Regions from separate parts of the Corynebacterium freiburgense genome, predicted to be linked through region 1. Evidence: riboswitches for the same ligand, from Rfam matches in the RefSeq annotation. Region 1 holds a riboswitch; the other holds the start of a gene.
The links. Region 1 has a riboswitch for cyclic di-AMP ahead of CFREI_RS03405 (resuscitation-promoting factor Rpf1 domain-containing protein). Riboswitches for the same ligand answer to the same signal wherever they lie in the genome.
Positions count from the first base shown of each region.

Region 2: it holds a riboswitch for cyclic di-AMP, as region 1 does, so the genes downstream of both, CFREI_RS09270 (C40 family peptidase) here and CFREI_RS03405 (resuscitation-promoting factor Rpf1 domain-containing protein) in region 1, are expected to answer to the same signal.

Region 1 is NZ_CP047355.1:739,253-754,212, forward strand. Features, by position in the region: gene CFREI_RS03380 (DNA repair helicase XPB) at 1-122, opposite strand, end outside; gene CFREI_RS03385 (helicase-associated domain-containing protein) at 157-2,394, opposite strand; gene CFREI_RS03390 (hypothetical protein) at 2,459-2,653, shown strand; gene CFREI_RS03395 (monocarboxylic acid transporter) at 3,789-5,414, opposite strand; gene CFREI_RS03400 (DUF485 domain-containing protein) at 5,411-5,752, opposite strand; gene CFREI_RS03405 (resuscitation-promoting factor Rpf1 domain-containing protein) at 6,087-6,638, opposite strand; cyclic di-AMP (ydaO/yuaA leader) riboswitch at 6,647-6,812, opposite strand; gene CFREI_RS03410 (cold-shock protein) at 7,190-7,579, shown strand; gene CFREI_RS03415 (DUF2771 domain-containing protein) at 7,638-8,138, opposite strand; gene CFREI_RS03420 (glutaminyl-peptide cyclotransferase) at 8,149-8,925, opposite strand; gene CFREI_RS03425 (DUF3027 domain-containing protein) at 8,955-9,674, shown strand; gene CFREI_RS03430 (aminotransferase class IV) at 9,680-10,351, opposite strand; gene CFREI_RS03435 (chorismate-binding protein) at 10,348-12,168, opposite strand; gene CFREI_RS03440 (NCS2 family permease) at 12,279-13,742, shown strand; gene CFREI_RS03445 (TrmH family RNA methyltransferase) at 14,172-14,960, shown strand, end outside.
Region 2 is NZ_CP047355.1:2,038,943-2,053,902, reverse strand. Features, by position in the region: gene asnB (asparagine synthase (glutamine-hydrolyzing)) at 1-1,418, opposite strand, end outside; gene ctaC (aa3-type cytochrome oxidase subunit II) at 1,948-3,090, shown strand; gene ctaF (aa3-type cytochrome oxidase subunit IV) at 3,108-3,539, shown strand; gene ctaE (aa3-type cytochrome oxidase subunit III) at 4,188-4,802, shown strand; gene qcrC (cytochrome bc1 complex diheme cytochrome c subunit) at 4,896-5,786, shown strand; gene qcrA (cytochrome bc1 complex Rieske iron-sulfur subunit) at 5,783-6,997, shown strand; gene qcrB (cytochrome bc1 complex cytochrome b subunit) at 6,994-8,622, shown strand; cyclic di-AMP (ydaO/yuaA leader) riboswitch at 9,676-9,880, shown strand; gene CFREI_RS09270 (C40 family peptidase) at 9,894-10,505, shown strand; gene CFREI_RS09265 (C40 family peptidase) at 10,779-11,813, shown strand; gene CFREI_RS09260 (glycosyltransferase family 4 protein) at 11,813-12,934, shown strand; gene CFREI_RS09255 (ROK family glucokinase) at 12,978-13,937, shown strand; gene CFREI_RS09250 (lysophospholipid acyltransferase family protein) at 13,970-14,710, shown strand; gene CFREI_RS09245 (acyltransferase family protein) at 14,819-14,960, shown strand, end outside.

The DNA of each region.
Region 1 (14,960 bases):
GCGCGTTCGAGCTCGGCGAAGGGAGCTAGGGCGGCGCGGGCTTCGTCGCCAAGCGGATGATCCACCTCTAGCAAGACAGTTTTATCGGATTGGACAATAAGTGGTCCATCTCCAAAGGACACCTTAGGCCTCCTACCATTTGCACAATTCAACTCCCTAATTATCCACAATTACACTCGTAATGCGATGCAACTGGTAGCGATGTATTGCCCCCGTCAAAGGCTCCAATGCATCAAGCTGACCGCCGGTCACTGACATAGGTTGCACCACCCGTACAGATGCCACACCATGCTTATCGACGAACCCCAGGGTCACCCTCCGCTTCGAACGTACAGCTGCCTGCAGCGTAGATAGAATATTGGGCGAAGAATTCTCAGTGGTCGCCTTATTTGTATTTTGCCGAAGCTCAGCGATTACCTCAGCTGCATCAATCTTTGGTAGCTCCGGCGCTAATTGTACCGTAGTACCAGATATCAATCGAGTTGGGCTAGGGCGCATATCAATAGTGAAACCATGTGCATCCTCAGCTACTGGCCGGAAGCCACCACGTTGCAAACTCTCCAAAATAGAGCCCAGAGACAAATGCGAAATAGCTACAGTTGGTGCTATAAGCCGTAGCTCTGGAGTTACAGACACCGCATGCTCTAGCAAATCAGTATCCTGACACCGCACATAGCTCAGTGCTTTCCCACCTCGAAGATCACCATGCTGGCGTCCTAAATCTGCCAAAAGATATGAAATTGCCTGCGGCACTTCACCTTTAATGTAATCCCGCAAAAACGACGCAATGTCCTCTGCGCCGAGACCAGCATCTAATGCTCGTTGCAAAGATCCTTCTGAAATCCGATACACACTCGCCAACCCGGGGGATTCAAGATCCGCCAAAAGTTCAAGTTTGCGCTGGATCACTGGCTCTAAAGGACCTGGCACCAAAATTGTCATATCCCCTTGAGCGATAAAATAATCCACAGTCGCAGGGGTTGCTAAAGCCGTTGCTTTCTCCAGTTGTGCGGGGTCCTCGATAAGTGCTTTAGCCATATGCGTTGGGGAAAAATCCGCATCAAGCACACCCAACCACACTGCCTCATCTAAAACCTCTTTTGGATACTGCATATTGCTAGCATCTAAAGGCGCATAAAAACCAGCCATACTTAATGCCTGATCAAGCGACATTTTCCCCGCTCGAACAAATTGCGAGAGTAATAATTGCTTCGTTTTCCGTAGCGCAGGCAGGAATGTATTTACATGCAACAAATTCACCGGACGAACCACGCACCACGCACCGAAGTACGATCCAGACCAAGCTTGGATCAGCATGGCCCAACGAACATGAAGATCTGTTGCAAGCCAGGCATCGGCATCGACCGTAGGTGCTAATACGGGTTTGAGCTCTGTGCCCTCAGTAGCGAGCTCAGGAATTCCGGTGTCTAATAGACCCGCAGTAACTCCCAAACACACCAATCGACACACTTCAAATTGGCTAATATCTAGCTCTTTTGACAAGCGCTGAACACTACGAACCCCGATCGAACCATCCCGTAAACACGCCACTGGCGAATCCCCCAAAACGGAAATCAATTCCCCCATATGTCGGACTACTTCGAGGCCCGCTGCAGTCGCCCCACGATCTGCTTGATCAAACTGTTGATCATCCGAACTTATATCCGGGAATGGCGGCACAAACGGAATATCCAAAGGACCTAAATCCCATAACACCCGCCGAGTCACTGGCGCTAAACGAACAGTTCGCGAATCCACCCGGAGCAATAACCCCGCCGCCAATAATATCGGAATAGGACGCTGAGGATCAGCATCTTCATCTGCATCCTTTGTGATCCCAGAACCACCCGAATCCAGTAACGTTTCTAAAATCTTGCGGCACCGAGAATCCGCATGCTCAATAAACTCCTGCGCCTCTGAATACGAAGGAGAAGGCACTCCAGGCTCCGGTAATAGTTGCCAATCTATAGGTAACGTTGCCATCACCTCCGACACCACCCGAAAACGCTTTTTAGAGCCAAAGATCAGAGCCAGTGCCCGTAGCTTTCGAATCGCCTCATTAAGATCCTTATCCTGCGGAGGTTCAAAACGTGAACCATTTACACATTCTAAAACCCACGACACCACAGCGGGGGCATCCACCGGGGTCAACTCTCCACCCAAATCTGCTGCCGCTTCCAAAACCAAAAGATCCACCGCATTCAATTGCGAAAGTGCCAGTGCAAGAGACTGCCACAATTGTAAACGAGCAGCTAAAACCCCAAAACTGGGAGGTGGTGGATGTAAAACATCTGGGCGAAGCTCAAACAGTTCCTCTAAGGCGGCATTATCCAGTGACATCAGCCAATCCCGAAACGAACCAAACTCTTCTGGCAAATCAACACTCTTAGACATAATGGACACGAGTCTAACCATAGAAGAGATGACTTTTCTGCCCCCGATTTGAAAGAATAAGCACATGGCTAATATGCAAAAGAAAGGCTACGTCGATCCGGGCTGGCCCGACCATGCCCCAGGAGACGGACACGTAGTAACCGAACTTATCTCCAAAGTCGCTGGAGCCTCAAGCCCATACGGCGATGAAACTCCATTCCCACTCCCAGCCGAAAAACTCGGCTACGTACACCCCTATACCAACACCAATAAGCCCTAACACACAATAGCGCTGAACCTCTAAAACCTTCTTCTTGTGGAACTTTCTTCCTGCGGAACCTTGAAGTGAGGGTTTTAGAGGTTCGATGTGTTTCTGGAGTGGGCTGGGGTGTGGAAGATCGTGGGAAGCTCGGGGGAGTCGTCTGAGAAATGCCTGGAATAGGGAAGAAGCGCTAGAAGCAGGCAGATTTGTGTTGTGGGCTCCTGGTTTGGGGGTGTGAGCTGGGGAAATGCGGTGGCGGGTTGTGGGTGATGTGAAATCTGCCTTTGTTGGGTGGTGGGGTGTGTTAGATCTGCCTGATTTTCAGGTTGGTGGGGCTGAAAACCAGGGATTCCCAGGGGTTTACGTTGGCTTTACGAGCCTTTGAGCCGCTTTCCCTGCAGTTTGATAGGCTGACCCTATTGAACTGGTGATGTTTTTATGCCAACTGTCGCAGATTCCATAAAATCGCCCGAAAAAATGGAATTTGTGACAGCAACCAACATTGCGCACAATCGTTGACCTGGGGTTTGTCGCAGATTCCATAAAAACAGCGAAAAAAATGGAATCTGTGACAGGTTCCCTACCTATCGTGTCACAAATTCCATAAAATCCGCCGAAAAAAATGGAATCTGTGACAACACGCCCAACCAGCGCCCGAAAAGACCGGCCAGCGCCCGAAAAGACTAGGCATCTCCCACCAACCCCCAACCAAATCCCAGGCCACCGGACGCGCACAACCAAACCGCCGGCTGCAAACAAACCGCAAAGCAAGCCACTCCCAGCGACATCTGTGACACTATAATCACACAAGCACCAAAAACTACATCAGCCCCAACGACTCCTTAAGGCCAACCACAAGGCTCTCCGAAAAAGCCAAGCTCGCTCCAACCCCAACACAATTCATTCCTGCAAACGTGTTTATTGTCTGTATGGGAGTTGCGAGATCTGAGGGGGGAAGGTTTGGTCTTCTCAGTACCCACTGTGATCGGTTTGGGAATGCCAAACCTCCGCGCCAAATTGTGGGTGTGTTGGATCGGAGCCGTGCATGTCTTCCATACCGTGCATGTCTTCCACACCTTTTACGGCTAACCTTGCATAGCCAAAAGGCCTTATACACGCTTCTGCGGCATAAGGCCTTTGATCGAGACTGGAACTAGTGGGAAACTGCTTTTTCCACACCGACGCCGGTAAGGGAGCGAACTTCCATTTCGGCGGCTTTCTTTTCGAAGTTATCAGGCTTTCCAATGAAAGTACCGATAATGCCCAGGATAAAGCCAGCTGGGATTGCGATAATGGATGGGTTTGTAAGTGGGAACCATGCCCAGTCGGCTGATGGAACCATTGCGGTTGGTGAACCGGATACTGCTGGGGAGAAGATGATCAGGATGATTGAGGTAAGCAGGCCACCATAGATGGAGAATAGAGCACCTGTGGTGTTGAACTTCTTCCAGTAGAGGGAGAACAAGATGGTAGGTAGGTTAGCGGAGGCTGCGATGCCGAAGGCGAGGGCGACCAGGAAGGCAATGTTTTGGCCCATTGCGCCAATGCCTAGGACGATTGCGAGGATGCCGATAACTACTACGGTGATGCGAGAAACCCGGACCTGTTCTTCTTCTGTTGCTTCGCCGTTTCGGAATACAGAGTTGTACAGGTCGTGTGCTACTGATGCGGAAGCGGTAATCGCTAGGCCTGCTACTACTGCGAGGATTGTTGCGAAGGCAACGGCTGAGATACATGCCATAAAGATTGTGCCGCCGACCTTAGAAGAAAGCAGGAGCACAGCGGAGTTTACTCCACCTGGTGCGTTTTGAATCTGTTCTGGGCCAACAAGTGCTGCAGCAGCGTAACCCATAACAACAGTGAGCAGGAAGAAGAGTGCAACGATTGCGATGGTCCAGGTTACGGAGCGGCGTGCTTCACGTGCGGTAGGCACAGTGTAGAAGCGCATAAGTACGTGTGGCAGACCGGAGGTACCAAATACCAGTGCCATACCAAGGGAGATAAAGTCGAGTTTGGTTAAGGTGCTCTTTCCGTACTTCATGCCCGGATTAAGAACGGCATCACCCTGTGGGTGGTTGGCTACAGCTGCTTCGAGGACTGCGTTAAAGCCGCCACCGATTGCCCAGAACGCCAGGAGTGAAATAATTAGAGAACCGCCAACCAATAGAACGGCTTTGATCATTTGTACGTAGGTGGTGCCTTTCATACCACCGATAAGGACGTAGGCGATCATAAGAATACCTACGACTGCTACAACTGCAGATTGCGCGCCTTTACCGGAAATGCCTAGGAGCAGTGCCACGAGACCACCTGCACCAGCCATTTGTGCGATTAGATAGAAAAGAGAAATTGTAAGTGTGGAAATAGCGGCTGCAGTGCGTACTGGACGTTGCTTAAGGCGGAATGAAAGTACGTCCGCCATAGTGAATTTACCGGTATTTCGCAGTGGCTCTGCTACCAGCACGAGTGCGACCAAAAGAGCGATAAGGAAGCCCACTGAATAGAGGAATCCATCATAGCCGTAGAGGGCGATGGCGCCAGTGACTCCTAGGAATGCCGCTGCAGACAAGTAATCGCCGGAGATGGCTAGACCATTTTGCCAACCATTAAAGGATCCGCCACCGGTGTAGAAGTCTGAACCTTTTTGGGAGGTCTGCCGGGTAGCACGAATCACGATGGCCATAGTGGCCACAATAAAGAGAACGAAGATTGAAATATTGAGAATCGGGTTGCCAGTTTCGACGGCCGCGCTGGCAAGTGTCTGGTTTGAGAGGTTCATCGAGGGGACTCCATCTTGTCGCGGATTGCGGCGGTGGCAGGATCAAGTTTGTTATCGGCGAATCGAACATAAGCCCAGGTAACAAGGCCAGCTGTTGCGAATTGGGCGAGGCCCATAACCATTCCTACGTTGATGGCACCCCAGACGGGTTGTTGCACAAAATCTACAGCGAACGTGGCTGTAACGATGTACCCGAGGTACCAGGCAAGGAACGCCACGCTCATCGGGAATGCGAAGCGGCGGAAAGTGCCACGAAGTTCGGCGAATTCGTCGCTCTTTGAGACTTCGAGGAATTCCTCTGGGGTGGGAACGTGCTTGGCACGTGTGGGGTCAGTCATGTCTACCTCTCTCGGCAGGCTATTCGGGGAGCGTGCTGCAGAACGCTTTATTGATCTGAAAGCTGCATCACGCTTTGGTGACGTTGTGAGACATTACACATGATCTTCGCCAACTTGTCACACTTTTGAGATATCGGGCGAAAATCTCAGGCTTAGATCATTAACAAGTTTGCAAATTTCTTTGCAAACTTCCAGTTTTGTAATGCGCTTTGAGTCGCTGAATGTGCTGCATGGGGGCAAAAGTACGAATGCAAAAATGCCGCCTTCCCAAGAGGAAAAGCGGCATTATAAGAAGTTTGGATATCGTACCCCTGAAAAGGGGGTGGCCTAGGAGTTATCCGAAGTGCGCGTAGTAGGCATCGTTAATAGCTGCAGGCATTGGAATGCCTGCGTTTTGAAGAGCTTGTTTGATTGCTTCGTAGACAGCTTTGGTCGGATTTGCCATGAATTGCGCTACTGGATCTGCGTGTACAGCGGGGGCGGCAATGGGGGCGGCGGCTGCGCCAACGTGATCACGAGGTGTCGGACCAGCGCTCAGGCCGAGGCGTGATGAACAGGAAGGCCATGCTCCCCAACCTTGACCAGCGAGTACTTTTTCGGCAACCGCGATTTGTTGTTCGCGGGAGGCTTGGAATGCGTACGTTGCGAACTGCTGGCCACCGTAAGCGTTCCAGGTTGATGGTGAGAACTGGAGGCCACCGTGATAGCCATTGCCGGTGTTGATTGCCCAGTTGCCGCCTGATTCACATTGTGCAAGGCGGTCCCAGTCGGAGTCTGGGGCAGCGGCAGCTGGCGGTGCCATCAATGTGGCTGCGGTGCCAAACGCTGCGGTAGTTGCGGCAAGCTTGGCAAACGGGTGCGAAGTGCGGGCTGCATGTCGGGCCATTGAAAAATAAATCCTCTCGTTGTTCCGCCTGCGAAGTTAGCTGTCGGGTTCGGGCTGAGAAGGAAAGCGCCCGGCCACTGTGTTGCTGTGGCTTCACCCCAAGGTGACTTTTTAGCAAATCACCAATAGTGGGTTCCCCACCCCTGTCTGCAATGAAATTGTCGTGATACGTACAAGCACATAAAGCACAAAATGATTACGTTAGGTCCCCAGACAGGGTTTGGCGGGAGGGACCATATGCGTCTCATCTTGTTGTGCCTGACATAGACCGTAGCGGTTTATAACGAATGTGTCACGTAAAACGCGAAAATAGGTCTGCTCTTTATCGTTTTAGTTTGCAAAACCCCAGTTCAAGCGTCGCCAAAAAGAATAGTGTGACATTGATTAATGTGTCTACAAAAGCTTTTCGACGTCGCGGAAATTTTCGCTCTCCCCGCAGCGTTGTACTGGCGGGTATAGTTATCTGTCTGCCTTCCTTGTCGGTGGGAAGGCTTATTGCCTGGCGGTTTATCCCGTCGTTCATTAGTTACTTGGGAAGCGGTGAATAGGACATGCCGATCGGAAAAGTGAAGTGGTATGACGCCGAACGGGGCTTTGGGTTTGTTACAAATCCTGGCGAGGAGGATTGCTTTGTTAGTAAGCAGGTTCTCCCTGAGGGTGTGACGGAGCTTTATCCTGGCCAGCGAATCGAGTTTGATTTCGCAGCGGGCCGAAAAGGGCCTCAGGCACTTCGCGTGAAAATCCTGGAGCAACCCCGTGTTTCCCGCAAGCCACACCATAAGTACAAGCCTGAGCAGTTACACGGCATGATTTTGGATATGGTGACTATTTTGGAGCAAAAGGTGCAGCCTGATTTGCGGGCCGGGAGGTTTCCGGACCGTAAGTCTGGTAAGCAGGTTGCGGAGATTTTGAGGGCTGTCGCCAAGGAGCTTGATGCCTAGGCAATCAGCGCTCGTATAGCGGTAAAGGGGCTACCGAGTACTCGGTAGCCCCTTTGGGTTACTCCTGGTTGAGTTTGATGGACCAGACAACCGCGTAGGGGGATTCTTCCCCATTGGGGTTGGTGCCAATAAGAGCGGTGGATACTTCTACGACGGTAAGTTTTGCGCCGGCGTCGGTGGTTGCTGCGATGTCGACTTCGGTTTTTTCGTGTCCGGTGTAGAACTCTTCATGGTTTGCTTCGGGATCGTCATAGATTTTTAGTAGTCGCCAATCGTGATCATAAATCTCTTTTGGCAATGTGATATGGAGGGAGTCTTGGAGTTTTAGCTCGGGGACTTCTTCACCTTCACAAGTGGTGCCGATTTCACAAACGCTAAAGGGTGGGACGGTGATTTCTTGACCGCCACTGGTTGCTTTCAGCGTGACATCGTGAGGCTGGGTACCAGGACGGTTATTCCACCATGTTTGGAATCCGATGGAAGCCGCTACAACTAGCACTACTGCGATAATGAGGATAATAAATTGCTGAAGGTTTGCGCGGTTCCGTTTCGTAGCCATGTTTGAGAGTTTATCGTGCTGGTTGGAAACGCACTTCGAAGAGTTTTGGCCAACGCTTTCCGGTGATATAGAAGCGATCGGTTCCGGGGATATGCGCAATGCCATTAAGAACATTGTTCCGGTCGGGTGCGGCGCCGCTGTCGATGCCGGAGGCGTCTATGGTGCCGGTAACGGTGCCGGTGGTGGCGTCGATACGCACGATTTCATTGGTGAGGAAGCGGTTTGCATAGATGGAATCGTCTACGCATTCGAGTTCGTTTAGGGCGTCAATAGGTTCGCCATTATGTGTGACTTGGACGCGGTGGAGTTCCACAAAAGTTTCCGGGTCGAGTTCGCGCAATTGGGAAGTGCCATCGGACATAATGAGGCGATCTGGAAACGAGCATAAACCCCAACCTTCGCCGGAGTAGGTTGCGCGTCCAGTTTCCTCGAGCGTATCGACGTCGCGCTTTATGGCCGTTCCATGTCGCCATGTGAGTTGCCACACGGCGTTTTCGGTGCGAGTAACTCCCTCACCAAAATATTCTGGGTCCAAGTCTTTACTCTGCGATTCGGTGCCATGGAGTGTGCGGTACAGAATCCGGCTTTCCCCCTCCAGACCGGTACCAATCAAAAGCTGATCGCCAACCATTTCGAGGCCTTGCGTAAAGTACCGATCATCAAATGGGTGTGTGGCCACAATTTCAAGGTTGAGTTGTTCGGACGGTGGGGAGGCTTCGGTGGTGCAGGCGCTCAGCGCGCCGAGAGCATAGACAGTGGAACAAAGAAACCTAAAACGGAGGGCCATGAACACTATCATGCCGTATATGGGTGATAATGAACGACGTGCCATCTCGTAGTCGACGCAACTTCCTTTTAGATTCCAAAGCAATTGCAGTAGCCCGCACTGCTTTAGAAGATTTTGGCGAAGGGGAAATTGGCGAACATCTTCGCGCTATTAGTAGTGGAAAACATCTTGTAACCCATCATTTTGCAACGAAGATGCAAGGGTATCGGGGATGGGAATGGCAAGTCGTTTTGGCCTGCGCGCCAGGAACACGGCGTATTACCGTAAATGAGTTGGCCTTATTGCCGGGTGAGGGTGCGCTCCGGGCACCGGAATGGGTTCCGTATATTGATCGCGTTCAGCCAGGGGATTTGGGCCCAAATGATGATTTACCACCGCGAAGTAACGATCCTCGATTAGCGGATATTGAAGGCCCCCACACTGTAAAAGTGCCCGGCAGTTGTTCGGCGAAGCAATTGACCCGGCAAGGATTGGATGATGCCCGGAGCCGCTGGCAGCAAGGAAAATTTGGGCCATCGAGTGAGTTCGCAACTAGGTCCAAATTGCAGTGCGCCGATTGTGCATTCTATTTGCCGGTGGGTGAGCCGGTAGGGCCCCGCTTTGGGGTGTGCGTGAATGAGTATTCGGCAGATGGAAGAATCGTTCACTCGGGATATGGGTGTGGGGCACATACCGACACTCCACCAGCGGATATTCTTGGTCAGCCAATAGCAATTGCGTTCGACGACGAGAAAACTATCGAGGTGTAGGGGAACTACACTTCTTCTGCTTGCTCCCATAACCACGTATTCGCTTCAGCAATATCTGGCGCAAAACCAGTGTGTGCTGGTTCGAGTGCGCCGTATTCCATCCATGCGGAAACGCATCGAATGCCGGAAAACGCATTTGCTAACCAAAGTTCGCCGTCACGGAGTTGGTGCATGGCATAGCCATTTACAGGTTTTAATTGGTAACCATGTGCTTGCAGAAGGGGAAGAATTTGAGCTGCGGTCGTTGATGGGAGGGCACGTGCGTGGACACTCCATAAGACCGTGTTGTTGTGGAATACGATAATGGCGGAATGAATCGCTTCAATAAGTTTGCAGTTATGGGCGAGTAAACCTTCATCGCAGCCGCGGCGTCGAGAAATATCCATGCGGGTGGCCAACCAGCCTAAGTCTGGGCCTTTGACGGTGGGGATAAGGCGCTGGTCCTGGTGAGGGTGGGCATCAAGGACGATTTGGGGTTTTATGGGTCGATCGGGCCGGATATCAACCTCCACAGAGGAACCAGTGGCTCGAATAATCGGGTTATAAGTGCCAGGACCGGCATTGCGAAGTGTTGTGCGGACTTTTGCGAGTTGCTTTTCGTCGAGTCGTAAACGTTGAAGGTGGCCGGTGAGGTTGCGGACGCGGCCGTCGACAAGCCGAAAGCTCGTGGCTCTCATGATTCCTCTCCGAGCAACAACCGAAATGGCAGCATCTTCACTACCACCTCGTTGTACTCTTCTTCGGGGTCGCTGAGCAGGGTAACTGCCCCACCAGCACCATAGGACAAAACGCCGTCTTTGTGTACCGCCGTGCGAATTAAAATACTAAAATCACAATCCCCGTTTGCGGACACATAACCGAGACACCCCGAGTAGTAACCGCGCGGGCGCCCTTCAATATCCGCCAAGATATCCATCGAACGTTGTTTTGGAGCGCCCGTCATCGAGCCGCCGGGGAACGCCGACAACGCGGCCCGAAAACCTGGTGTCCCATACGGCAGCCGACCCGTAATCGTGGAAACCAATTGATGCACGCGCGCAAAGGTATGCACAACACATAACTCTGGGACCTCAATCGTTCCAGGAATGCATGTTCGTGAAAGGTCATTTCGCAGCAGGTCCGCAATCATAATGTTTTCCGCGCGGTCTTTTTCGCTGGCAGCGAGTTCTTCCACGAGCTGTAGATCCTCTGTGTCATTACGACCTCGAGGGCGAGTCCCCTTGATTGGTGAGGCGGTGACAACCCCGCCGCGCACCGACAAAAACCGCTCTGGCGAGGCAGAAAGCACTGCAACATCAGGGTGCTGGAGATAGCCCGCCATCGGCGCTGGGGCGAGATTTCGCAGCCTCAGGTAGAGATCAATCGGTCGCATATCTGTGCGTGTCGACGCCGCGGTGGTCAGGCATAGTTCGTAGCTTTCGCCGCGTCGGATAAAGTCCTGACAAGCGGCCACCTTTGCGTGATACTCCTCGGGGGTATCGAACATTTGAATGGGGGAGTGTGGGGGTGGTTGGGGGACTTCTATCGCCGGTGGTAGATCTGGGAGTTGCGCATCACTGCCATCTTTGGTGAGCAAGTACGTCCCTTGGTGATCGCGTTGCACCACAATCTCGGGAACGATAAAACGTTCGTGGTCCGCAATTTGATTCGAAGTCGCGCCATCCCATCCTCCGGATGCCTCATACGTCAAGGCGCCAAGTGCGCCGGGGATAAAATCCACGCCAGCCGAACAGCTATCCGCCCGCAAGCGGCCCTGCGGAATTTGGGATGGATGAACGGTTGTTCTGCCCACGGCAAGCAGGCTGACCTCGCTATCGAGCCAAACCAGGTGCGGATATTGGGTGGACCAATACCGTGCTAACGCAGGAAAATCGACGGGATCGATGGCGTGGCGCACCCATGTTGTGGTGTCCTTCAAACATCCGGTTGCCTCGATCAAATTTTGCATCAGTCGAACACCGTGCGTAGTGCCGATTGATTCCGGATGGAATTGCACGCCCCATTGCGGCGCATCCAGCCGTCGCAGCGCCATGATGGTGCCGTCTTCGGCATATGCCAATACTTCGAGTCGGTGCGTTGGCGAAGAGACATCTAATGAGTGATAACGCACAACATTCATTGGGGAAGGTATACCCGCAAACACACCTTTTTCATTGTGTAAAACCTTGCTATGGAGGCCGTGCATTGGCATTTGTGCGCGATCCACCACAGCGCCTGCTGCCAATGCAATTGCTTGATGTCCAAGACAAACGCCAATGACTGGAGTTTCTGTTTGCGCGATCGCGAGTGCGGAGCCGCCGATGTCTTCCGGATTGCCAGGATGACCAGGGCCAGGAGAGACAACAATAAGATCCGCCTCGGCGATTGTAGAGGTATCAAGTTCGGGAGAATTATTTGGCACAATTTTTGGCCGAATTCCGACGGCGCGCCATACTAAATCCCCAAGTAAATGGGTAAAAGAATCGTGGTTATCAATTAAAAGGATGCGAGTCATGGAAGCTATACATGTGGGAGGTAATTCGGTTCCATTTGCCGGAACCCTACTTGCAATGACATTGTAACCGTGGCCCCTCATTCTTTATTGAGCCTACGGAGAACAGAGCTATGACTGCGAGCAATCGCGTAGCAAAACCATCGGGATCACTCGATCGTTTCTTCCATATCTCAGAACGCGGATCCACCGTTGGAACTGAGATTCGAGCAGGTGTGGTGACCTTTTTCGCCATGGCCTACATCATTATCCTCAACCCGCTGATCATTGGCACCGTCGAAGACATGAACGGTAACGCGCTGGGAGTGCCCCAAGTTGCGGCAGTGACTGCCCTGGCTGCCGGTGTGATGACCATCGCTTTCGGGCTTCTTGCCCGCTATCCATTCGGTATTGCCACTGGCCTGGGCATTAACACCCTGGTGGCAGTGACGTTCGTGCGTGCGGAAGGCTTGACATGGCCAGAAGCAATGGGACTTGTTGTCCTCGACGGCCTGGTGATTGTCGCCCTCGCTATTTCTGGCTTCCGCGTTGCGGTATTTAACGCCATCCCAAGCGAACTGAAAGCCGCGATGGGCGTGGGTATTGGGTTGTTTATTTCGTTGATTGGCCTGGTGGACGCTGGTTTTGTGCGTCGCATCCCAGACTCGGCGGGAACAACAGTTCCAGTAGGGCTAGGCATTAATGGATCCATTAGTTCCTGGCCCACATTCGTATTTGTGATCGGTTTGATCATTTGTGGCGTGCTGGTTGCGCGTAACGTTCGCGGCGGCCTATTTATCGGCATCGTAGTGACCACGATTATCGCCATGATCGTTGAGGCGTTGACTGGCGCTGGACCTTCATTCGTGGACGGCAAGCCGGTTCCGGTTGGCTGGTCGCTTGCGGTTCCTGAGTTGCCGAACTCTATCGGTGGTTTGCCCGATCTTTCGCTCGTAGGTGCGGTGGATCTTTTTGGTGCATTCGGCCGGATTGGCGCCCTTGCTGCCGCGTTGTTGCTCTTCACCCTGGTGTTAGCTAACTTCTTCGACGCTATGGGCACGATGACCGCCCTTGGTAAGCAGGCTGGTCTCGTGGATGAAGAGGGCAATCTTCCAAATATGAAGAGCGCACTGGTCGTCGAAGGCGCTGGTGCAATCGTCGGTGGCGCGGTGTCTGCATCATCGAACACCGTGTATATTGACTCCGCCGCTGGCATTGCCGACGGCGCGCGCACTGGCTTGGCTAACGTGATTACAGGTTTGCTATTTATCGCCGCTATGTTCCTCACACCACTGTATGCAGTGGTTCCGATTGAAGCGGCCGCTCCTGTCCTCGTAGTTGTTGGCGCACTCATGATGGGCCAGATTAAAGACATCGACTTCACCAAGTTCCACATCGCGCTGCCCGCGTTCCTGATGATCGTTATCATGCCGTTCACCTATTCGATTGCCAACGGCATCGGCGTCGGTTTCGTGGCCTATGTGCTTATGCAAACCGCCGCGGGTAGGGCGAAGCAAGTCCACTGGTTGCTGTGGCTCATTTCAGTACTGTTCATGATTTACTTTGCTGTCGACCCATTGCTTACCGTGCTGAACTAAACACATTGCGTAACTAGCCCCTCAATCCTTCGGCTTCGGTTGAGGGGCTTTGAATTGCGTACAATTAGTTACCTGGGTTTTGTCACCGAAAACACCATCTTGTGCGCGATTGGTGTAAAAAGCGACACCGGACCCATTCTGGAGCCAAAATTTTGTCGCCAAAAACACCAATTGGGCACAACATGGTGTAAAAAGCGACATTGGTTATATGATCATCAAGTTCTGGCGCTCGCGACTCTAGCTTTTCGACGCCGCGCCCACCTCTGCCTGTGCTTTTTGGGTTGCTGACGTGCGCGCCGTCGAGAAGTATTGAATTGTGTGCAATTGGTTAGTGGGGGCGCAAAAGCGATATAAGGTACGGAAGTGTTAGAATCTACGACCGGCGTTTCGGCGTCGTCATAGGGGGAGATTGTATTAAGCTTCAGCTCTGTGGAATCAATCTTTCTATCTGACCCTACAGACCCGCGGCTCGACGATATTCGGAACTTGAATCACTCGAACTTACGGTCTGATCTGCCTGGTGGCAAGGGCTTGGTCATAGGGGAGGGGCCACTTGTAATCTCGCGGCTCCTCGAATCGCGTTTTCCTGTTCGAATGATCGTAGGTTTTGGCGCAAAGCTCGAGAGCTTCCTCGAAACCTACGGTGATCCTGGGGTTCCGGTGTATGAGGTAACTCGGGAAACATTAGCCAAGGTCGCTGGGTTTGATATGCACCGAGGGCTGGTAGCAGCGGCGGACCGCGCGCCGTCGTTAAGTGTCGAAGAAGTAATTGAACGTGCGAACACTGTTGTGATCCTCGAAGGGGTCGGAAATCATGAGAACGTTGGTGCGTTGTTTCGCAATGCCGCCGGCCTGGGTGTTGACGCAATTTTGTTCGGTGCTGGGTGTGCGGATCCGTTGTATCGCCGAGTGGTTAGAGTTTCCATGGGGCATGTTCTTCGCTTACCATTCGCACACCTGGGCGGCACAACAACGACCTGGCAGCGTAGTCTTGAACTGCTGAAAGGACGCGGATTCCACTTGGTCTCGCTTACCCCGAACACCAAAACAACGCTGTCCGAAGCGCTGACTCCTGTATCGAACAAACCGGTGGGGTTGCTTGTAGGTGCCGAGGGCCCGGGGTTAACTGAGCACGCGATGCGAGCCACAGATATTCGAGCATGTATTCCCATGAGTGAGGGGACTGATTCGCTGAATCTTGCCACTGCCGCCGCAATT
Region 2 (14,960 bases), 1.3 Mb from region 1:
GGATCCATATGAGTGGATTGGGCGTAGATCGGCGCGGTCACATCCTTGTGGTCCCATTCGGGTCGGGCATTGGGAAGCACACGCTTGAGCTGTTCCCAATTAAAGGAGCGGGCATTGCCGTAATAGCGTTCTTCCATTGTCATGGAGCCGCGTTCAAGCAGTGATTTTCCTTTTACTCCGTCCGGGAGGATACGGCTGAGTTGATGCATGCCTTTGCGGAGCGGGCTTGGGATTTTTTCGAATGGGGCGAGGGAGAGAGGCTCCTTATAAATGGTATAGCCGCCGAAGAGCTCGTCGGCGCCTTCGCCGGAGAGCACTACTTTAACGTGTTTACGGGCCTCGGCGGCAACGAAGTAGAGGGGTACGAGTGATGGGTCGGCGACTGGGTCGTCGAGGTACCACATGATTTTTGGAATGGCGTCTGCGTATTCCTCAGGGGAGACTACTTTAACGATGTGCTCGGCGTCGATAGCTGCGGCGGATTCGGCGGCCACGTCGATTTCAGAGTAGCCTTCGCGTTCGAATCCGGTGGTGAAGGTGAGCAGCTTCGGGTTGTGCCGCTTTGCGAGTGCTGCGATAGCAGTAGAGTCGATGCCGCCGGAGAGGAAGGAACCTACGGTGACATCGGCACGCATATGCTTTTCTACGGAGTCTTCGAGTGCGCGTGCGATGCGGTCAAAGAGGTCCTGTTCTTTGCCTTTGGCTACGGGTTGGGCAGGGAATTGCGGGTTAAAGTAGCGCTGTTGCGTTACGACGCCTCCCGGGGTGACGGTAGCCGTACAGCCGGACTCGAGGCGTCGAATGCTGCTATGTAGTGACTCGGGTTCCGGGACATACTGGAGATCCACATAATGTTCGATTGCGCGTTGATCAAGATCCAGAGGCAAATTGAGTTCGGGGGCCATTTCAAGAATGGACTTTTTCTCGGAAGCAAAGACCGTGCCTGCATCGACAGTGGCGTAGTACAGCGGTTTGATTCCAAAGGGATCGCGGGCAAGGAATAGCTCGCGTTTTTCAGAATCCCAGATTGCAATACCGAACATACCGCGGAGGTGGTTGACGACGTCTTTACCCCAATGGTGGTAGCCGACGATAATGGGTTCGCCGTCGCCCGAAGTATTAAAGGTATAGCCGAGGTCTTGTAGCTCTTTCCGCAGCTCGACATAGTTATAGATTTCACCATTAAAGGTCATTGCGTAGCGATTTGGGGATTCTGCGGGACCCCACTGCAGTGGCTGATGCGAATGCGCAATATCAATAATGGAAAGGCGATTAAAGCCGAACACGAGGTCGGCATCAGACCATGTTCCGTCTTCGTCCGGTCCTCGGTGCCGCATGCATGGCAGGGCACGTTCGATTGCCGGTACGAAATCAGCTGCGTTTTGATTGCTGGTCAGCATGCCGAGTAGGCCACACATACAAGCAGTTCCTTATGTTGAAAGATTGTTTACTGTACAAAGGTGCGGCAAGAAAAGTATATTGCCGCGCATCCACACAGCTTAACCGCTAGCGCGTTTTTGATACCACAGGTGCGTTGTGTTGGGGGTTGAAACCTGGGTTGTAGGGGGCGTCGATACGCATGCGGAGGGTGGGTTCGCCATGGGAACGCATGAACAACCCAGAACGGGTGGAGTGTGCCAAAATGTTAAGGATTGGAAAAGGCAAACCACCCTAAAAACACAGCATAGAGGCACAGTGATACGCCCATTGGGGGGTACCCAAACGTTGGATATAGAATGTGAGTTGGATTACATGCTGAGGGCGTATGTTCGGTCTGCGCGGGTTTCATGCAGTAGAATCCTCATTGTTTTATTAGGAATGTACGCTGCCTGCCTTTTTTATGGGTGAATCGAAGTGGAAACCCGCGCCAGATGCGATAACCTCATTGTTTAGGAAAGGACGCGTAGCGTTCTGTAGCAAATTGTGTGGACAGGAAGGCAGACACACGTGGAACAGCGAAACAAGCGTGGTTTTCGGCGTAAGGCCCTGCTTGCCGGTGTGATCGGCGCAGGCAGTCTAACGCTGACTGGCTGTGATGTGGCCGGCCCCGGCGGCTCGTTAGGCAATTTCTTGCGTATGGGCTGGCCAGAGGGCATTACGCCTGAGGCGACAGCGATGGGTAACTTCTGGGTCTGGACCTGGGTCGTTGCCTGGATCATCGGTATTATTATGTGGGGCTTGATGTTCTGGTCCATTTTTGCGTTCTCTGCAAAGAAGGCAGAGCGCGATGGTAAGGGCGAATTCCCACGTCAGATTGGTTATAACGTACCACTTGAACTTGTTCTGACGATTATTCCAATTGTTATTGTGATGGGTCTGTTCTTCTTTACGGTACAAACCCAGGATAAAGTCACCGCACTTGACAAGGATCCAAAGGTCAAAGTTGATGTGACGGCATTCCAATGGAACTGGAAGTTCGGCTATGCAAATGTTGCTGCAGAACTTTCCCCAACTGGATCTGAATACGTTGGCACCGACGCAGAGCGTCAAGCAGCGGCAGAACACTCTGCTGAGTTCGCCGACACCACCCGAGGCGAAGAGGGAACCGCGCAACACGGTGGTGGTCATGGTGAAGCTGCCGGGCCAATTCACGGTAAGTCAAAGTCGGATATTTCCTTCTTGCACTTCAATAAGATCGAAACCGTTGGCACCACCGACGAAGTGCCAGTTCTTGTGCTGCCATCCCAAACTGCAATCGAATTCGATTTAGCGGCGGCTGACGTAGTCCACTCATTCTGGGTTCCAGAGTTCCTATTTAAGCGCGACGCATTCCCGCACCCTGAGGCAAATAAGTCACAGCGTGTGTTCCAGATCGAAAAGATCGAAAAGGAAGGTGCATTTGTTGGTCGCTGTGCGGAAATGTGCGGTACCTACCACGCCATGATGAACTTTGAGCTTCGTGTGGTTTCCCCAGAGAAGTTCAAGGAGTATATGGATTTCCGTATGAAGAACCCAGATGCCCAAAACTCTGAGGCGCTGGAAGCTATTGGTGAGAAGCCATACGCCACTTCCACCAGCCCATTCTTGCCTGGCCGCACCGATACCCGTGGTGCGAACCAAAACACCGTTGACCTCAACTCTGGCTTTTAAGAAGGAGTGACCTCACAATGAAGTCTTCTGCAAAGATCTTCTACGGTTTGACGGCCTTCTTGGCTGTTATGTCCGTGCTTTATATCCTCTCCACAATGAAGATCGCTGATGCTGGCAGCATTCAGGGATTGGAGTGGGCTGGCGCGACTGGCTTGGTATTGGCAACCGGCTTAACCCTGATGCTTGGTGGATACTTCCACTTCACCGAGCGCCGGATCGATATCCTCCCGCATGACTGGGAAGAGGCCGAAATCGAAGACGGCGCTGGCATGCTCGGATTCTTTAGCCCCAGCTCGATCTGGCCATTCGTAATGTCAATGGGCGTTCTAGTAATGGGCTTTGCAATCGCCTTTATGTCCTATTGGATGCTTCTATTAGGTGCGGTTGTTCTTATCTGGTCCGGTACTATGTTGAACCTCCAGTACGGTTTGCCAAAGGAAAAGCACTAATATCTGCCTGCACCACGTGGGCTGCCATCGGTAGTCACCTGTAACGCAATTCAATAACCCTGCAGTCATGTGATTGCAGGGTTATTGTTTTACTATTTGGCGGCTGACGCTTTGTGCCTTGAATTGAATTTCGGTCAGGGGTGACTGGCTGTGAGCTCTTCAATAGCAAGCATGATCGTGTTTGAGCATGGCTGTAAGCGTTCGCATATTTGCTGTTCGAAAATCGAGTCAGTTAGCGCTCCGGAGGGTTTTAAGCGGGGAATTTGGTAGTTACAGTTCTGTTATTTTGATGGGTTTCGTGTTTGTGCAGGCCGCAGGGGGTCAACCGAAAGTTGGAGCGGACAAAAAGTTCCTGCCGATAAATGTGATATACATCTCGCACTATCTCTGAGGAATTGTGTACCTCAATACATGGCTTTGTTTTAGGCTTTAATAGCGAAAGCGAAAAGTTTTATAACTCGCAGAATTGTTAAACGGCTGACCTGCGAAAACAATGCGTCGGATACGGGGGAGAAAAGTTCCCAGCATTGAGAAAATTTTTGGAAATTTTTAGCGACTGAGTAAAACGCCCAGCATAAGCGAATTTACCGCAAGAAAATTCGGGGGCACGAGATGACTTAACTCTTAGAAACAGTCATACTAGTTAACGTGACGAGCGCAGTTGGAAATACAGATATGGCGACACCACAGCGTGTTGCGGCACTGAACCGCCCCAATATGGTCAGTGTCGGCACGATTGTGTTCTTGTCGCAGGAATTGATGTTCTTCGCTGGCCTGTTCGCGATGTACTTTGTATCTCGCGCAAATGGTCAAGGAGAATCTTGGGACGCAGGTACAGGCCACCTGAATGTTCCGTACGCCCTGGCAATTACGGTGATCCTTGTTTCTTCATCGTTTACTGCACAGTGGGGTGTTTTTGCCGCTGAACGAGGTGATGTCTTTGCACTTCGTCGCTGGTATGCACTTTCTACTCTTATGGGTCTTGTGTTCCTTGTGGGGCAAGCGTGGGAGTACATCCAGTTGGTGCAACACGGCCTGACCATTCAGAACAGCATCTATGGATCGGTGTTTTATATTACGACCGGTTTCCACGCTGCTCACGTTCTGGCTGGTGTGCTTGGCTTCGTGGTGGTGTTGCTCCGCGTTTCCAAGTCGAAGTTCACTCCGGCCCAAGCAACCGCTGCAATGGTGGTGTCATACTACTGGCACTTCGTTGACGTGGTGTGGATCGGACTCTTTATCACCATTTATTTCATTCAGTAGGCCGTAGCTGCCGACGGACCTCGGACTCACCCAAATGAGCTCCTAGTGCTCGGCCTATAGCCCTTCACTTTCCGAACAAGAGTTATAAGGGAAATGATGGATACGAACCCCCAGAACCCCGAGATGGCCGCCACTGCGGTCAGATCGGCGAAGAAGGTCAAGAGCCGCCGTAAGGCGCGCCGGACCGTCGCCGGTGCAGTGGCGTTGACCATTGGCCTGACCAGTGCTGGCCTTCTGGCAGATGCTTTGACTCCTGACGCCCAGGTGGCCACTGCTAGCTCTGACACTCAGGCACTGATCAAAGAAGGTAAAGATCTTTACGACGTCGCCTGTATTACCTGTCACGGTGTCAACCTTCAGGGAGTTAAGGGCCGTGGCCCTTCCCTGATCGGTGTTGGCGAAGGTGCAGTGTATTTCCAGGTGCACTCTGGTCGTATGCCGATGCTTCGCAATGAAGCACAAGCTGCACGTAAGACTCCGCGTTATTCTGAGCACCAAACCTTGGCGCTGGCTGCATATGTCAATGCTAATGGTGGCGGCCCAGGCATTGTAAAGAATGAAGACGGCTCTATTGCTATGGAGTCTCTTCGCGGCAAGAACTACAACGGCAATATTGATCCAGGTGACGTTGCGCGTGGTGCAGACTTATTCCGTTTGAACTGTGCATCTTGCCACAACTTCACTGGCCGTGGTGGTGCATTGTCGTCTGGTAAGTATGCGCCATACTTGGATCCTGCAAATGAGCAGGAAATTTACCAGGCTATGCTCACTGGTCCGCAAAACATGCCGAAGTTCTCAGACCGTCAGCTAACTGCTGATGAAAAGAAGGACATTATCGCCTTTATTAAGTCCGCAAAGGAAACCCCGAACCCTGGTGGTTATGGCCTTGGCGGTATCGGCCCTGTCACTGAGGGCATGTTGATGTGGCTTGTTGGTATTTCGGTACTGGTTGCCGCTGCATTGTGGATTGGATCGCGCTCATGAGCAACAACGAAAAGAAAAAGTACACCTCTCAAGAGCTCAACTCCATGAGCAATGAGGAACTTGCCCGCCTCGGCACAGAACTCGATGAAGTCACGGTTGCGTACCGCAAGGAGCGTTTCCCAATTCCAAACGACCCAGCAGAAAAGCGTGCTGAGCGTGCGGTAGCCATCTGGTTCTTCCTCGGCATTGTATTTGCACTGGTATTCCTAGGCGTATATCTATTCTGGCCATGGGAATACAAGAGCCTTGGCGAAGAAGGCCTGTGGCTCTACACCTTGTTCACCCCGCTTTTGGGCATCACTATGGGCCTGTCCATTTTGTGCATGGGCTTTGGCGCAGTGATGTATGTGAAGAAATTTATTCCGGAAGAGATTTCGGTACAGCGCCGTCATGACGGCCCCTCGGAAGAAGTTGATCAGCGCACGCTCGTCGCATTGCTGAACGATTCTTGGGAAACCTCCACCCTTGGGCGTCGTAGCTTATTGAAAGGCTTAATGGGTGCTGGTGCCGTACTCGCTGGATTAATTATTATTGCCCCGCTTGGCGGCATGGTAAAGAATCCTTGGCGGCCAAAGCCCGGTGGCGTCGATATCCAAGGTGATGGCACATTGTGGACCAGCGGTTGGACCCTCGTAGAGAAGGGCACCAAGCTATACCTGGGCCGTGACACTGGCGCTATTGCCGAGGAGCATGACGGACACTTCACCACACAAGGTGTTACCCGTCTGGTTCGTATGCGTCCAGAAGATCTTGCTGCTGGCTCAATGGAAACCATCTTCCCGCTCCCGGAAGAGGATGTTAATGATGGTGACCTTTATGATCCACACCGCGAAGTCTATGAAATGCACATGCATTCTATCCATGGCCCGCGGAACTCGGTAATGCTAATTCGTTTGCGTCACGAGGATGCTGAGCGCGCCATTGAGCGTGCAGGCCAAGAAGATTTCCACTACGGCGATTACTACGCATACTCTAAGATTTGTACGCACATTGGGTGCCCGACCTCACTCTATGAGGCTCAGACCAACCGCATCCTGTGCCCATGTCACCAATCGCAGTTCGATGCTTTGCAGTACGGTAAGCCTGTTTTCGGTCCTGCCGCTCGCGCGTTGCCTCAGCTGCCTATTACAGTTGATGAAGAGGGCTACCTCGTCGCCGCTGGCAACTTTATTGAGCCTGTCGGCCCGGCTTTCTGGGAGCGTAAGTCATGAGCAACAATAAATTAGCCCAAATGGGCACTAATATGGATTCTCGCTATACCATGTCAGCGATGGTCCGCCAGCAGATCAATAAGGTTTTCCCTACGCACTGGTCATTCTTATTGGGTGAAATTGCGCTATATAGCTTTATTGTGCTGTTACTGTCAGGTATTTACCTGACGCTATTCTTCGACCCTTCCATTACGAAGGTTATTTACGACGGTGTCTACGGCCCTCTCCGCGGCGTCGAAATGTCACGTGCGTATGAAACTGCACTGAATATTTCCTTCGAAGTTCGTGGTGGTCTGTTTATTCGCCAGCTGCACCACTGGGCTGCGCTTATGTTCGCCGTATCCATTATGGTGCATATGATGCGTATCTTCTTCACTGGTGCGTTCCGACGCCCACGTGAAGCCAACTGGATTATCGGTTGCGTGTTGTTGCTGCTTTCTGTTGCTGAAGGCTTTATGGGTTACTCCCTGCCGGACGACCTGCTTTCCGGTGTTGGTTTGCGTATTATGTCCGCAATCGTGGTTTCCCTACCAGTGATTGGTACTTGGTTGCACTGGCTGATCTTCGGCGGTGACTTCCCATCAGACATTATGTTGGACCGCTTCTATGTGGCTCACGTTCTGCTGATCCCAGGTATTCTGCTGGCCCTGATTGCAGCTCACCTGGCACTGGTTTGGTACCAGAAGCACACCCAGTTCCCAGGACCAGGCCGCACTGAAAACAATGTAGTTGGTGTCCGTATTCTCCCAGTGTTTGCTGTGAAGTCGGTTGCCTTCGGTTTGATTACCTTCGGTTTGCTTGCATTCCTTGCCGGTGCTACTCAAATCAATGCTATCTGGAACCTTGGCCCATATAACCCGGCTCAGGTCTCCGCTGGTTCCCAGCCGGATATTTATATGCTCTGGACCGACGGTGCTGCTCGTGTTATGCCTGCGTGGGAGCTGTACTTTGGTAACTACACCATTCCAGCAGTGTTCTGGGTTGCCATTATGCTCGGCGTGCTTGTGGGTCTGCTCTTTGCGTACCCATTCATTGAAGCCAAGATGACAGGTGACGACGCCCACCACAACCTGTTGCAGCGTCCGCGCGATGTCCCAGTTCGTACATCCATTGGCGTTATGGCACTGGTGTTCTATGCATTGCTAACAATCTCCGGTGGTAATGACCTTGTTGCATACCACTTCCAGATTTCGCTGAATGCAATGACGTGGATTGGTCGTATCGGCCTGATCGTGCTCCCAGCACTGGCATACTTTGTGACCTACCGCATCTGTATTGGTTTGCAACGTTCTGACCGTGAAGTTCTTGAACATGGTATTGAAACCGGTGTGATTAACCAGCTTCCAAACGGTGCGTTTATTGAGGTCCACCAGCCACTCGGCCCAGTTGATGACCACGGCCACCCAATTCCATTGGAATACGCTGGTGCCCCAGTGCCGAAGCAGATGAACCAACTCGGTTTTGCAGGTGCACCTGGTCGCGGCTCGTACTTCAAGCCAGACTCCGCAGAAATTGCTGCGAAGGCAGAAGAAATCGAACACCGCAACCATGCTGAAGAAGCTGAGATGTTCGAAGAATTACAACAGGCGAACCGTGCCCAAGATGAGGCCGAAGGCCGCGTCTAGGTAATTCCATTACTGCGCTCCTAAAAGCCCGCTCCACCAATATGTGGAGGCGGGCTTTTTGTATGTCATACCTAGGTAATGCTTTTGCAGATGTGAAGACGCCTACCAAACACTCAGGATTAAACAGCGCCAAGAAGGTAAGGGTGGAGCTTTTGGCGTGGTGAGGGTTTGCGTGAGGTCTTGTTATAGCGGTTTTGGGCTTCAGAGCCTTTAGCTTCGTGCTTTCATTTTTGGTTGGCTGTGTGCGATGTAAATCTGCCTGAGGCAGATTTAACGCCAGTTTTTTCTGACCTGCAGAAATAGTGCACAAAATATCGCTGACTGTTAAATCTGCCTTTTTGCACCTTATATAATGCGGGAAATTAGGTTCCTGCGAGCCTTGGTGCTTTGAAAAACGCGGATGTGCCGAACTGATTCAATGGAAGCGTCAGTTCAGCCACATCAGTTACCACAGATCCTAAAACAAACCTTAAAGCATGCTCAGAGAGGTGGGACAGTTTGAAAACCTAAGAATTTGGCGTGAGTCTTCTTATAAAAGGGGTTGATTGAGTGCCGGCTGAGCTAGTGCGTCTTTTGTTATCTAAGTTACCAGTGTTACGATTGTGAAATCTCCAATATTGGCCATAGGTGAAGATTTGCGGGCTATGTGTGCCATAGTCGAGTGGCGCGGCGTGTGTAGAACAATCAACTTTTGCCCCGCTCCAAGGTAATGTGACGGAAGTCACAAAATTATTTTGTAACAAGGATGGGGGCAGTTCAAGTTGGGGGCGTATCGAAATTGCTAGACTGGGAAAGTGTTCTTCGAAAAAATGAACATTTATGCAGCGTACAACCCATTTTCGCGTTTTAAAAATGGTGTATGCTGTGTAGCAATAAGTCTTTTTATTGGGTTGTTGAAGGGTCGGCTAAATCGTTTGATAACAGGACGGTAACGGACTTGAGAAGCGTCCGATTTGCTTGTGGGCGTTGGACAAACGAATACCCCTTTCGTAACCTAAATGAGACATTGCGAACCGAGCGAGATATACAAACCTCGAAAGGTGAGCAAGAGACAACCAAAAAATGCCTAATTGCATCTGCTTACAAGCTTCCGGCAAGTGGAAGTGGTGGATGTAAACCGGGGAACCAAACCTTATCTGGGGTGAGTTCCTTGCGAGAGCGCCAGAATGCATTTGAATGCGCTTGGCGTGGAGCAGGATAGGGAGCCTTCCGCTTCCGAATCCGACAGCTAACCCGGTCGGCCAAACAAAGGAAGATTTGGAGTTTCTATCGTGGGTAAGCACAGCCGCCGTAATCCGAACACTGTTCGAAACGCAGCAACTGCCTCTGCTGTCGCCGTCGGCGCAACCGTTGCTTTTGCGGGACCTGCACAAGCTGCTGATGTGGTGGTCCCGAACACAGGAATCACCTTCAATGTCCCTGGCATCGAAAATGTTCCGAATATCCAAAATGTTCCTGGTGTAGGGGATTGGGTACCGGCACTGAGTGGCCAGGCTTCGGCTCCAACAGGGTTCGCGCTTCCAGGTGCGCCGCAAGCAAATAATGGCCAGGTCATTGTGGATGCGGCAGCCTCAAAGATTGGCGCACCGTATGTGTGGGGCGCTAGTGGTCCGAATGCATTTGACTGTTCCGGACTGACTTCCTGGGCATACTCTCAGGTAGGTAAGCAGATCCCTCGCACCTCATACGAGCAAGCTGCACAGGGTCAAAAGGTTGCTTATGATCAGCTTCAAGCTGGAGATATTGTGGCCTTCTATTCAGGCGCTACGCACGTTGGTATTTATACCGGCCGTGGCACCGTTATTCACGCTTCTACTGAGGGAACCCCACTCTCTGAGGTTTCCATGGATTACATGCCATTCCACTCGGCAGTGCGTTTCTAACGCTTCTTTGTATCCATAGTGCAATTTGCCCGCAGTGACTTTGTATTACGCATTGTCTTACTGCGGGTTTGTGCTTCTGTAATGGGTAAACAGAACCAAACAATCGCACCCACTTAAGCACAATAAGAACAAATGTCACATTTGTTTCAGCTTTCCTGGTTGTTTTTACTTATACCGTTATCAAGCGTTTATAGTCATAGTGTTACTTCATATGCGGTAGATGAGTGTGTGCAATCTCCGCTACGTGAAATTGGAAAGTGAGTAAGGGTTTCGGTGTCTAGTTCGCAGTTGCGTCGCACTATTGCGTCCGCGGTTTTAGTTGGCGCCTCTGTTCTAAGTTTTACCGTGATTCCGCATGCGCAAGCGGATCCGGCGGAAGTCGATCAGTTGATTGCTGACTTAGAACGGGTATCCCAAGAGATCGAAGGTAAAAACGAATCTGTAAAGCAACTTGAAATAGACATTGAGGCTAAGCAAGTTGAGATTGATGGGATTCGTGAGCAGGTTCGGGTGGCTGCTGATCATGCCAATACGGCTAGGGAAGCCGTGGTTACTAATCAGTCTGAGGTAAATCGGCTGGCTTTATCAAAGTACCGCGGTGCCAATGTCGATCCGGTAACAAGCGTGATCTCGGCGCAGAATCCGCAAAGCGCTATTGACCGTACCGCATATATGACGTCATTGACCCGTCACCAGGAGCAGGTGCTGCAAGGCCTATTAGAGGCTGCGGATCGAGCGGCTAGCGAACACAGTAGGGCGGCGCGTGCGGAGGCACAAGCGGAATATCAGGCTTCCCAATTGGAAAGCGAACGCAAGCGGGCGGAAAAGGAACGCGAAGAGCTGGATGGCCAAACTGCGGATATTCGCCGCAGGGTTGAGGGGCTAAGTGCTGCAGACCGAGAACGTTGGATAGCTAAGAACGGGCCGGTGAATCATTCCCTGCTAGGGATTTCCGGGTCGAATCCTTCCGGTATGAGTGCCCTTGAGGTTGCCATGACAAAGGTTGGTGCACCGTATGGTTGGGGTGCTATTGGTCCGGATGCTTTCGATTGTTCTGGTTTGATTTATTGGGCGTACCAGCAGCAGGGCAAGACGATCCCGCGGACCTCGCAGGCGCAGATGGCTGGTGGTACCCCGGTGAGCCGGGAGGAATTACAGCCTGGTGATGTAATTGGGTATTATCCGGGCGCTACGCATGTAGGTATTTATGCTGGTAATGGCATGTTATTGCATGCTTCGGATTATGGTATTCCGGTTCAGGTTGTGCCTATGGATTCCATGCCGTTCTATGGTGCTCGCAGGTACTAGTGCCACGTATTCTTTTAGTCACGAATGATTTCCCACCTACGGTAGGTGGGATTCAGTCGTATCTACGTGATTTTGTGTCAACATTGCCAGCCGATGAAGTCGTAGTGTTTGCCTCTACGCAAGACGCACAAGCGGCACGGGAATTTGATGCCCATCTGCCATACCGGGTGGTGCGGTGGCCGGGGCGGATTTTATTGCCTACGCCGGCGGCGTCGAGACGCATGCAGGGGCTGATACGCGAGTTTAATATTACAACCGTGTGGTTTGGTGCAGCGGCCCCATTAGGTCTCTTAGGGGCGGCAGCGAAGGCCGCTGGGGCACAACGTGTGGTGGTTTCTACCCACGGGCATGAAGTGGGGTGGGCGCGGGTGCCGGTGGCGCGGCAATTATTGCGCAGGATAGGGGTTAGCGCGGATATCGCCACATATATTTCCGAATACACATTGCGGCGCCTGCAACCAGCATTCGGCCAGGTAGAGTGGGCACATCTCCCGTCCGGGGTTGATACCGAGCGGTTTGCGCCAACTATGCGGCGTAGCCAGGTTCGTGCCCGTTGGGGGCTTAGCGAACACCAACCAGTGGTCTGTTGTATTTCCCGGTTGGTGCCGCGTAAAGGTCAGGATGCATTAATTCGTGCATGGCCGATAGTGCTGCAGGCGATTCCAGACGCCACTCTCGTACTGGTAGGCGATGGCAAGTATCGCCGCCGATTGATTCGCCTTGCCGCACCCTTAGGTGCTTCGGTTCGTTTTCTTGGCCCGCTTGACGACGCCCTCCGCACGGCGTTTCTCGCCAGCTCCGATGTATTTGCAATGCCAGCGCGTACTCGTTGTTTTGGGATCGATGTAGAAGGCCTTGGCATTGTGTATTTAGAGGCGCAAGCATGCGGTATTCCGGTAATTGCGGGTAATTCAGGTGGTGCACCCGAAACTATTACTGAGAATAGTGGTGTTGTAGTGGATGGCCGTAATATTGAATCTCTGGCTCAGGCACTTATTAGTTTCTTGGAAAACCCTCAGCTATGTGCAGAGATGGGGGAAGCTGGGCGTCGAAACGCGCAAGAATATTGGTCATGGCGTGAAATGGGAAATCGATTAGCACGAATCCTAAACTATACTTGAACAGTTATTTGGATAGCTTAAGAGCGGTAGGTGAAAGCTCGTTATGTTCCGAGACTGCGGGACCGCAACGATCGGCTTTGATATTGGTGGAACCAACCTGCGAGGTGCGGTCGTCGACGCATGCGGCACCATACTCGACCTCGAGCAAGTGCCAACACCCAGCAGTACTGTTGCACTGGAACGCGGAATCCAACACATCGTTGAAAAACTCGGGAGCCGCCACCATATTCACGCCGTAGGTGTAGCCGTTGCGGCATTCCTAGACTCTGAATGCACAACAGTTCGATTTGCTCCCCATTTGCCTTGGCGTGACACCCCCGTAAAACAACGACTGGAAGAATTCCTCCAAGTACCCGTACGGGTCGAACATGATGCTAATGCAGCTGCTTGGGGCGAATACCGCTTTGGCGCCGCCCGCAAAGCAAAAACCTGGACACTTTTTGCCATGGGCACCGGCATCGGTGGGGCATTGATGATTAATGGGGAAATTTATCGGGGTGCCTATGGCACTGCGCCGGAATTCGGCCACCTTACGGTGGTGCCTGATGGTCGCACCTGCCCATGTGGGAAACGCGGCTGCCTAGAACGCTATTGCTCCGGCACGGCACTCGTAGCAACCGCTCGAGAAATTATTGCCAGCGGTGCATTTGATGATTCCCGCCTTAGTATTGACTACCACGCACGTCCCGAAGCCCTTACTGGACACGTAGTTATGCAGGCTGCACGTCGTGGTGATACCGCAGCCGTTGCCGCCGTCGAAGATTTTGCACACTGGCTAGGTGAAGGGCTGGCAATAGTAGCTGATGTCCTCGACCCAGAACTTATTGTAATTGGCGGGGGAGTAGCCAGCGAGGCAATGCTCTACCTAGATAAAGCCCAAGAGCACTATGCGCGCCGAATCGTGGGCGCAGGACACCGCCCGCTAGCACGCCTCCGAACAGCAGAGCTTGGAAGCGAGGCAGGTATGATTGGCGTAGCAGACCTCGCCCGTCAGCTCGCCTGACACCCTCACACAGCACCGGGAAGTGGAAAACAATGCAAAACAAGTGGTACTGGGCATTTAAAAGCATATTGGTGGGGCCTCTCTTAAGGCTGTACAACCGTCCCACCATAACCGGGCTGGAGCATATTCCTACTACTGGAAGCGCAATACTTGCTTCAAACCATCAAGCGGTTACGGATTCCTTTTTTCTGCCGTTGCTATGCCCACGGCAAATCACCTTCCTGGCCAAACAAGAATATTTCACCGGTACCGGCGTTATAGGAGGATTGCAGCGGTGGTTTTTTACTAGCGTTGGACAAGTCCCAATTGACCGCAGCTCAGCAAATGCGGCCCAAGCCGCTATTGATACCGGCATGGCAATACTCAATCGTGGTGATCTCTTAGGTATATACCCAGAGGGAACCCGTTCACCAGACGGACGTATATATAAAGGCAAAACAGGTATGGCTTTTATGGCTCTCGGCGCCAAGGCACCGATTGTACCCGTAGCCATGATTGGAACCCGCGCCGCAAATCCAATCGGCTCGTGGATTCTCCGCCCAGCAAAAGTAGGTATCCGAATTGGTGAGCCAATCGATCCTAATGCATATGTGGAATCGCAGGGGCTTGATCCCCAATCCTATGAAGCGGCCCGCGCACTTACCGATTACGTTGTTGCGAAACTTGCCGAACTATCTGGACAAGAGTACGTAGACGCCTATGCGGCGGATGTAAAAGCCGCTCTTGCAGCTGGTGAAGGGCACCCTAAGGGCACGGAGCCAACAAACTTCTAGTGCCCAGGAGTGGGGTAGAGGGACTACCAAAGTTCCTCATTGTCCAGTAAGGTTGTTCAAGGCCCAAACTCCACTTGGGCTTGGTATGAGCTCAAGGAGAGGGAGCGAGTGAGCAACCCGGCAGTGGTAAAAAGCACAGCTGCCCCACGTAAGGCGGAACGTTTGGCCTGGCCAGATACTGCCCGCGGACTATCAATCCTCGGGGTAATTCTGCTCCATGCATGCCTTGCCGTACCCAACGGCATGGATA